DNA from 3 places in the Dorea amylophila genome. Region 2 is predicted to be linked to each of the others. Evidence: predicted binding sites of a transcription regulator. Region 2 holds the regulator's gene; each other region holds the start of a gene.

Region 1 (3,292 bases), on a different contig from region 2:
CAAGAGTTGGTGTGTCACCGCAGCAAGCCATAACAACATCTGGTTCTTCACCACAGTCGTTACTTGCCCAATCCCAGATACCGATACCCTGTGTACAGTGCTTAACAGCCTGTTCCATAGATAACCACTGGCAGCTTGGGTGTTTTGAAGCTACGATAGCGTTGACATAGTTCTTGCTCTTGATACAGTGATCGAAGCAAGAGAGTAAGCAGTTAGCATCCGGTGGGAGATACATGCGGACAACATCTGCTTTTTTATTAGCGATGTGATCCAGGAATCCTGGGTCCTGATGTGTAAATCCGTTGTGATCCTGCTGCCATACATTTGATGTCAGGATGAAGTTAAGAGAAGCAATTGGCTGTCTCCATGAAAGCTGGTTACATACTTTTAACCATTTTGCATGCTGAGCTGCCATAGAGTCAACGATACGGATGAATGCTTCGTAACTTGCGAAGAATCCGTGACGTCCTGTTAACAGATAACCTTCCAGCCATCCTTCACACATATGCTCACTTAACATACCATCCATGATACGTCCGTTTCTTGCAAGACAATCGTCTGTGTCAAGAAGTCCGGCATTCCAGTCACGGTTCTGTGTTTCAAATACTTTGTATAAACGGTTAGACATACTTTCGTCAGGTCCGAAGATACGGAAGTTCTTGTTCTCTTCGTTTAATTCGAAGATGTCACGGATATATCCGCCAAGTTCGATCATATCCTGAGCCTTTGTCTTACCTGGTTCAACTTCGATTCCATAAGAACGGAAATCAGGAAGTCTTAAGTCTTTTAATAATAATCCACCATTTGCATGTGGGTTAGCTCCGAGACGGGCATCTCCCTTAGGTGCAAGTTCCGCAAGTTCTGGGATCAGGTGTCCGTTTTCATCGAAGAGTTCTTCCGGATGATAGCTTTCCAGCCACTCTTTTAAGAGTTCCAGATGTTCTGGACTTTCCATTGTAAGTGGTACCTGATGTGCACGGAAAGATCCTTCAATCTGCTGTCCATCTACAACCTTTGGTCCAGTCCATCCCTTTGGTGTACGCAGAACGATCATTGGCCATACCGGACGCTCTGGATCGTTGTTCTCACGTGCATTTTTCTGGATTGCTTTGATCTCTTCGATAACAGTATCCATTGTTTCTGCCATCTTCTTGTGCATTGTCATCGGATCATCGCCTTCTACGAAGTAAGGTTTCCATCCACATCCTTTGAAGAAGTTCTCAACTTCCTCGTGGGAAATACGAGAGAAGATAGTAGGGTTACTGATCTTATATCCATTTAAATGAAGAATTGGAAGTACAGCACCGTCTGTAACTGGGTTCAGGAACTTGTTAGACTGCCATGAAGTAGCTAACGGTCCGGTCTCAGCTTCACCGTCACCAACAACAACAGTTGCGATCAGATCCGGGTTGTCGAATACAGCACCGAATGCATGAGCGATAGAGTATCCAAGCTCTCCACCTTCGTTGATAGATCCTGGTGTCTCTGGTGCACAGTGACTCGGAACTCCACATGGGAATGAGAACTGCTTGAACATCTTCTTCATACCTTCTTCATCCTGGCTGATGTTCGGATATACTTCGCTGTAAGAACCTTCCAGATATGTATTGGCAATTAAGAAGTTTCCGCCATGTCCAGGACCTGATAATAAGATCATATCCAGATCATAACGTTTGATCTCACGGTTGCAGTGTACATAGATAAAGTTCTGTCCTGGGACAGTTCCCCAGTGCCCAACGATTTTCTTCTTGATCTGATCCATTGTAAGTGGTTCTTTTAATAATGGATTGTCAAGAAGGTATAACTGACCGGCTGACAGATAGTTGGCAGCACGCCAGTAGGCATTCATCTTTTCAAGCATTTCCTGGGATAACGGCTGTTTCTCAAGACATGTTTTTGTGTCTTCCATATTCATACCTCTTTCTTAAAAATAATTTTTTGTGTTATTTTTTTAACCATTTGTAGAATAACACAATGAAAAGTATGCGTAAAATAGCAATTATGCATTGCAAATATAAGTTTTTGGTATGGATGGAGGAAAAGACTGGGCTGGCAGATTGACCCGGTAGGAGTGCGTTATGCGCTGGTTACATTATATGAACATTATGAAGTACCATTATTTATAGTAGAAAATGGTTTAGGAGCAGTTGATATCTTGAAAAAAGATCATACTTGTGATGATGGTTACTGTATTGCATACCTGAAAGAATATTGCTATTTATAAGATTAAATGCAACTTAGGTTGCTGTTTTGTAAAAATAATACAAGTGAGTACAAAATAAAAGTTGTATTGTACTATAAAGAAAGTATGAAAGAAATGAAGAAAAATGCACAAAAAATTCATTCTTTGTTCATAATTATTGAAACCAAGACTGTCAAAACGCACAAAAAACGGTTTTGACAGATGAAAACACCATGAAAAGCGCTATGAGACAGTACAACTTTGTTGAAAAAAATGGTTGTATTTTATTGCAAAACGATACCAGTTAAGTATATAATCTAATCATCAAATAAATACAGAAAACGGAGGAAACATTATGAAGAGAGTTCTCAAAAAAGTAACAGCAGCTCTTTTGGCAGCAACAATGGTAGTTGGACTTGCTGCATGCGGAAACGGTGGAAGTTCTGATGACAAGAGCAGCAAGAGCAGTAAATCAGGAAAGGTTAAAATCGGAGTTTCTATCTGGTCTTCAACAGACGTTCTTGGATCACAGTGTAAGAAGATGCTGGATGCAGCAGCTAAAGCACTGGATGTAGAAGTACAGTATGTTGACCAGGGACATGTATCTGAGAAAGTTACAGCTTCTGTAGAGCAGTTAGCAGCAGCAGGATGCCAGGGAATCATCATCTGTAACTCATCTGATACAGAGATGACATCAGCAATCAAGACATGTAATGATAATAAAGTATATCTTGCACAGTTCTTCCGTGTAATCAGCAAAAAAGACAGTGCAGATATCTACAAAGCAGCAAAAGATTCCGCTTACTACATCGGAGCAGTTCATGAAGATGAACCTGAAAACGGTGCAGAACTTGTTAAGATTCTTCTTGACAAAGGTGATCGTAACATCGGTCTGATCGGCTGGGAGCAGGGAGATGCTACTTGGCTTGGAAGATGGGAAGGTTACAAAGCCGGAGTTGAAAAATGGAACAAAGAAAACCCAGACGACAAAGCAAAAATTTCTGAGCCACAGTACGCTGGTACAACTTCAGAAGGTGGATCAAAAGCCGCTGAAGCTTTAATGGCAGCAGATCCTAAGCTTGATGCATTGATCCCAGCTGGTGGTGGTGG
Region 2 (3,292 bases):
CGGTGTGATCACAAATCTGCGCTCGGCCATCTGATTCAGATAATTTTTATTTTCTGCAAGAAGATTCAGTCCGTCTGCATCGATCAGACACGGTACTTTTACATATTCAATCACAGTTTTTAATATTTTTTCGGAAAGCCTGCTCATTCCAAGGCCCGAACCGATACATACGCTATCTGCCCATGTAAGAAGTGATAACAGTTCTTCTTTATTATATTCCTCATATGTTGTGACAATTGCTTCCGGAAGGAGTGTCTGTAAGATTTCCCGATTATCTGAGGAAGTGTATATTCTCACCAGTCCTGCTCCTGTCATGTAAGCGGCATGCGCATTCAGATAAGCGGCCCCGGCCATTCCTTTGCTTCCGGCTATCACGAGGAGTCTTCCGTACGTGCCTTTATTTGAATCTTCCGGTCTGTCCGGCAGCATCTTCCGATAGATATCTTTTCCGGCTGTCCGGACTATTTCCTGATCCTCACAGATAGAATCTGTAGAAATGCCGATATCCGGCACGATAACCCTGCCGGCCATAGTTCTGCCCTGTGACAGTTCCAGACCAATCTTTTTTAACTGGAATGTCACTGTATAGTCCGCTTTGAAAGCGCAGCCCAGGATACAGCCTGTTGTGGCAGAAAGTCCGGACGGGATATCTACCGCAAATTTTGTTCCCCTCATCCGGTTCATCTGTTCGATCACCTGACGATATCTGCCCTCTACTTTACGACTCAACCCCACTCCAAAGACAGCATCTATGACCACACTATAGGAGTCTTCCTGCGGCATTCCATAAGTAATCTTCCCGCCGCATTCCTGTAAGCGGTGCATCTGTTCCTGTGTTTCCTCGGTATAATGTTCCGGGTTTCCCACACAAAATGTCTCTACGGAGTATCTGTTATTTTGTAAAATGCGGGCAATTGCGAAACCGTCCCCTCCATTATTACCCGAACCACAGACAACACAGACATGCGAAAGATCAACCTTTTCATCTTCTAATACCTGTACACACGCCTGCGCCGCATGTTCCATCAATTCCAGGGAAGGAACCCCTAATTTTTGAATTGTATACTGATCTGCTGCTTTCATCTGTGCTGCATTCACCCAAAGCTGCATCCAATCATCTCCCATCAAGTCCTGCTTTATACTTACCGCAACAAAAGAACGTGTAAAAATATGTCCATCTTCCGGACTACTCCTACACGCCTTTTTCTTTTATAATAATTTACTTATGATCCTCTTTGTAACGACTGATATTGTATGACAGCTGCATCAGGCTTTCTGACAGATGTACATTCTCGACAACAATATTATCTGGAAGATTCAGATCTGTGTGCGCAAAGTTCCAAATTGCACGCACTCCGTTATCAACCAGCATATTCGCCACTTCAATTGCTTTCTCTTTTGGAATCGTCAGCACTGCAATATCAATATTATTGTTCTGTACAAATGCTTTCAGGTCATCCATCATGCGGATCGGTACGCCTCGGATAGAGACACCCTGAAGTCTTGGATTTACATCAAAGATTCCCTTCAGGATAAATCCACGGTTCTCAAAAGCTGCATAATTTGCCAGTGCCTGTCCAAGATTACCGGCACCGATGATAATGATATTATGATCTTCTTCCAATCCTAAAATTTTTCCGATCTCTGTATATAAATACTTTACGTTATAACCATATCCCTGCTGGCCGAATCCGCCAAAGTTATTCAGATCCTGACGAATCTGTGATGCAGTCACCTTCATACGCTTACTCAGATCGTTCGAAGATATACGCTCTACACCATTTTCCAGCAGTTCACCCAAATATCTGTAATACCTCGGCAATCTACGAATGACTGCACGAGAAATCTCTCTTTCTTCCACTATATTCACCCTTCCAATCATAGTCTGAAATAATTATATAAAATTGAAAGATTATTGTCAAACTATTGTTGAATTTTATACAATTTCCGTTATAATAAAATAGCATGTGCAAATGCATTTTACGAATACGAATGTATCAATTATCCACAACGCAGGAGGAAATATATGATATTAGCATGTCACGGGATCCAGAAATCTTTCGGTGAACACCTCATCGTCAGAGATGGATCCTTCCATATAGAAGATCACGAAAAAGCAGCTCTTGTCGGACCGAACGGTGCCGGTAAGTCTACTCTGCTCAAAATGATTGTAGGCGAATCAGCCCCGGATGACGGCAACGTCATTCTGACAAAAGGTAAGACGCTTGGCTATCTTGCCCAGCATCAGGAGATGCAAAGCGGTAATACGATCTATGAAGAAGTCCGCACCGCAAAGGCCGATATAATCGCTATGGAGCGCCGTATCCGCGAGATTGAGATGGAACTTAAGCATCTCTCCGGTGACGCTCTGAACGACCGTCTGGAAACTTACAATCGCCTTATGGCCACTTTTGAACGTGAGAATGGCTATTCTTGCGAAAGTGAGATTACCGGTGTGTTAAAAGGACTTGGATTTACGGAAAATGATTTCACCAAACCGGTCGACACTCTCTCCGGAGGACAGAAAACCCGTGTATCTCTTGGCAAGCTTCTGTTAACGAAACCAGACATTTTGCTTCTTGATGAGCCAACCAACCATCTGGATCTGAATTCCATTGCATGGCTTGAAACCTATCTTCTAAACTACCAGGGAGCTGTGCTGATCGTGTCTCACGACCGTTATTTTTTGAACAAAGTTGTCACGAAAGTTCTTGAAATCGAGCTTGGAGAACTTCGTACTTATATGGGAAACTACAGTGACTATGCAGCAAAGAAGCAGCAGCTTCGCGACATACGCCTGAAGGAGTATCTTAACCAGCAGCAGGAAATCAAGCATCAGGAGGCAGTTATCGAAAAGCTTCGTTCTTTCAACCGTGAAAAATCCATCAAACGTGCCGAAAGCCGTGAAAAGATGTTGGAAAAGATGCAGACTATCGAAAAACCGATAGAAGTTAATACAGATATACATCTGAAACTGGAACCATCCTGTGTAAGCGGCAATGATGTCCTGACTGTTGAACATTTAAGCAAATCTTTCCCCGGACAGGAGCTTTTTACAGACGTTAATCTTGAGATCAAACGAGGTGAACATGTTGCAGTAATCGGTGATAACGGGACAGGAAAGACTACGCTTCTTAAGATTTTAAACCGTGTGGTATCTGCCGATTCCGGTACTTATACACTTGGCTCCAATGTTAAGATCGGCTACTACGATCAGGAACATCATGTCCTTCATATGGAGAAAACAATTTTTGACGAGATTTCCGATGATTATCCGACTCTTACGAATACG
Region 3 (3,292 bases), on a different contig from region 2:
CAGGCAGCGCCATGGCTGTCCATCCGCATCTTCAAAATAGCTCTCTCCTGATTTTGTCTTAATATAAGACAATGCCTCTCTGTCTAGATCTCCACCTGCCTCACGGATCATACTGCGCAGATACTCCGTAACGCCGAATATATTCGCCATTACCTGATCCGGGTTCTTGAATACATTAATATTGATGCGCTGCAAAACATAGAGCGGCGTATCCTTTCCATCTGCGCCCGGCATATAGACTGCATAAGTCTCATTGATGTGTCCTTCTCCGAATGGCTTCACATAACTGCACTGCTGCCCGAAACCAAATGCGTACACGGCATCTTCCAGACTCCGGCTGTCCACGCCCTCGATCTTCCTTCTGGTTGAGAAGATCACTTCTCCTGCCTCCACTTTACATCCGCTCTCGATCGTACAGTCTGACTTTACAACACTCCCCAGTCCGACATGCGCTCCGGCACATACTACTGAATTGTGATCTACGATTGCCCCGCTGTTCACCAGCACCGCACGTCCGATCCGGGTATTGGTATTTACCACTGCTCTCTGCATCACAAAACAGCCCGGCTCCAGCACCGCACTCGGACTTACGACTGCAGACGGATGCACGATTGCCGGTACCTCATACCCTTTTTCCAGCAATTTATCCGTCCAGTACAGACGCATCTTGTTATTTCCAAAAGCTGCTACTGCCACCGGATACTCCTTATGCCTGATCTCATAATCACAGCACATTCCGATGACCGCTTCATCCTTCACCGCATCATCCAAAAATACAACCTTTTCATACCCCAGTGCCTGCGCAGTCTCCGCTACCATCCGGCCGAATCCGCCTGCACCGAGAATCAGCAAACTTTTCATTACGTATTTCCCCCAATTGTTTTTTTATTGATCAGTTATACTATATCATATCATAGAAGTGGACCCGGAGATAGTTATTTTCACAAAAAGCTTCGGAGAATCACAGGTAGCAGGATTCTCCGAAGCTTCTTTGTATTTATATTTATATTGGAAAGGGGTTCCCTTTTAGGGACATATTTTAAAGATAGTTCAATCTTTCAAGGGTATTCAATACCATATGGCGTCCGGCATCCGTTCCGTCAATGATACGTCTCGCACGTACAGAAGCCCTGTGCCGCCACGTGCACGCAGCTCATAATATTTGATATGTTCGTCGCTCAGTTTCCCATCATGTCCGGCGAAATCACTTCCCATAGGCATCATTACAACACGGTTTTTGAGTGTCATACCTCTGATCGTAAGAGGGCTGAATACGTGTGGAAAATTGTTTTTCATAGTTTACTAACCTCCATAAAAATATAATTGTATTTGTTTGCATTTCTCTATAATTTGATTATTTTGTTAAATAAAAGACAAATTAGTATTTTTATGAAAGTTGATAGATTTTGTCTATGAATTTTAATCATAAAAAATGGCCGCTGCGCCAGCAGATTATTCACTATCGGTACAGCGGCCATTTTTCTTAACTTTTTTATTTTTTCTGATTTTTTTCAGGTATTAATTTCCCGGCGATCAAACACAGGATGATCGTGATCACCATATCCGGCAATGTATTTCCTACCGGCATATCTACATTCATAAGAATTCTGTACACAACGAATCCAATCACCCAGATGATCATGTTCGGCATATGCACTGCCTGGCTGCTTTTATCTTGTTTTAACAGGAAAAAGTCAGCAATCTGAATAGCGATCATCGGTGCAAATACAGAACCGATCAGATACAGGAAATCTGTTATATTATCCATCGGATATACAATTGCAGCGGCCGTTCCAATCACTGTCACAACGATAGCAACATGCTTTCCGTTCCATCTGCTTACAACCGTCTCACTGGAGATTCCAGCAGAGTATGCATCCAGGAAAGTGGTTGTAACTGTTGAAAATACAATGATCAGAAGTCCCAGGATGCCAAGACCTGCCTTTAACATGATCTGTGCAATGTCATATTCTCCGGTAATGATAGCAGCTCCCATTCCGATCACATACATCCAGCAGCTTACAATTCCATATGTAACCGCACTGACTGCAGTTGCTTTCACAGGTTCCTTCGCCTCTCTTGTGTAATCACTGATCAGTGGCAGCCACGATAATGGCATCGCAACCGCAAGCTCTACTGCTGCTCCAAATGTCATACTGTCGTCAGACGGTGTTCCCGCCCCGCTTCCTGTAAATATCACCTTACACAGAATCAGTGTCAGGATAAATAATGCTGCCATCGCAACGGTATTGATCTTGCCCAGATTCGTAATTCCGATCACAATCCACAGAATGATCAATGCTCCGATCACCAGGCACCATATCCATCTGCCGGTATGCATCACACCGTCTGCTGCCAGTGCCCCGTCATAGATCATGATCGCAGTCCAGCCGACAAGCTGCAATACATCCAATCCGATATTCCAGTTATTAATATACTCTCTATCCAGTCTCACAACCTCTTCAAAATCTGTTATATCACTTCTACCGCTCACCTGCCACATTCCGGTAATACCAGGTTTGATCGCAAGTCGTGCTCTGTGATGTAATTCATACAGATTTGTCTCAGAAATCAACGGTGGTCTGGTTCCTACAATGGACATATCTCCTCCTTATGTCAACTCAGAAACAACTTTTCCGTACAAAAAAAGAACCTTTGATTTCTCAAAGGCCCTTATCTACCAACATTCTTATTTAATCTATTACTTACTGAAAGCCTGAAACCTCTCTCAATAAGTTAATTACAACAAAATATGTATTATTATCACATATTTCTTCGATTAAAATACCATATTTTGTTCTTTCTAGTACTCTAAACTGATTTCCTATTTTCATTACCAAATCATCGGAAAACATTTTCCTTGAAACAGTATTAACTCATATTATCCAGCAATACTTTCTAACACCGCAGTTGCCGCTCGGAATAGCTCAATTTGTCCATCTAATCCCTCCAATAGCTTCATGCCGTGCATTAAATTGTTGCGAATACGGTGCAATACTAACAAACAGCCACGAGTTAATTCACCTTCTGATTGTGTTATAAACTGACGCATCACATCCATGTCTTCTTCTTTGGAGGCTCTGGCATTATCAGGATGTAAAGAATCTCTGACGTATTCTGCTTCAAGCTGACCAAACCAATTTCTACGCTCGTTGAGCACTTCAGCAAGATGAGCCTGCTTCTCCTCATCAATATGGATTCTTGTAGCTATTTGCTTGATTTTCCTTGGATTACAATTGTTATGACACCAAGAACATTCAAACCAATTCCATAAAATTGTAAATTTTCCAAT

What was found. Region 2 encodes Rex, which represses fermentation and respiration genes when NADH is low (regulators of the CRP and FNR family bind a similar motif). Its sites were predicted from a motif close to ATTGTTAANTANTTAACAAT; they were not measured.
Region 1: OCV72_RS04745 (phosphoketolase family protein) is a predicted target of Rex. The motif match lies at 1,940-1,959, and genes of this name have one in related genera.
Region 3: OCV72_RS10980 (oxidoreductase) is a predicted target of Rex. The motif match lies at 1,359-1,378, and genes of this name have one in related genera.

Annotation. Positions count from the first base shown of each region.
Region 1 covers NZ_JAOQJW010000006.1:9,479-12,770, forward strand. Annotated here, with positions in the region: gene OCV72_RS04745 (phosphoketolase family protein) at 1-1,909, opposite strand, end outside; partial or broken gene OCV72_RS04750 (family 1 glycosylhydrolase) at 2,048-2,212, shown strand; gene OCV72_RS04755 (sugar ABC transporter substrate-binding protein) at 2,538-3,292, shown strand, end outside.
Region 2 covers NZ_JAOQJW010000025.1:45,278-48,569, reverse strand. Annotated here, with positions in the region: gene OCV72_RS14235 (NAD(P)H-hydrate dehydratase) at 1-1,125, opposite strand, end outside; gene OCV72_RS14230 (redox-sensing transcriptional repressor Rex) at 1,220-1,861, opposite strand; gene OCV72_RS14225 (ABC-F family ATP-binding cassette domain-containing protein) at 2,027-3,292, shown strand, end outside.
Region 3 covers NZ_JAOQJW010000016.1:44,089-47,380, forward strand. Annotated here, with positions in the region: gene OCV72_RS10975 (PglD-related sugar-binding protein) at 1-861, opposite strand, end outside; gene OCV72_RS10980 (oxidoreductase) at 1,069-1,296, opposite strand; partial or broken gene OCV72_RS10985 (sugar transferase) at 1,493-2,596, opposite strand; gene OCV72_RS10990 (hypothetical protein) at 2,882-3,292, opposite strand, start outside.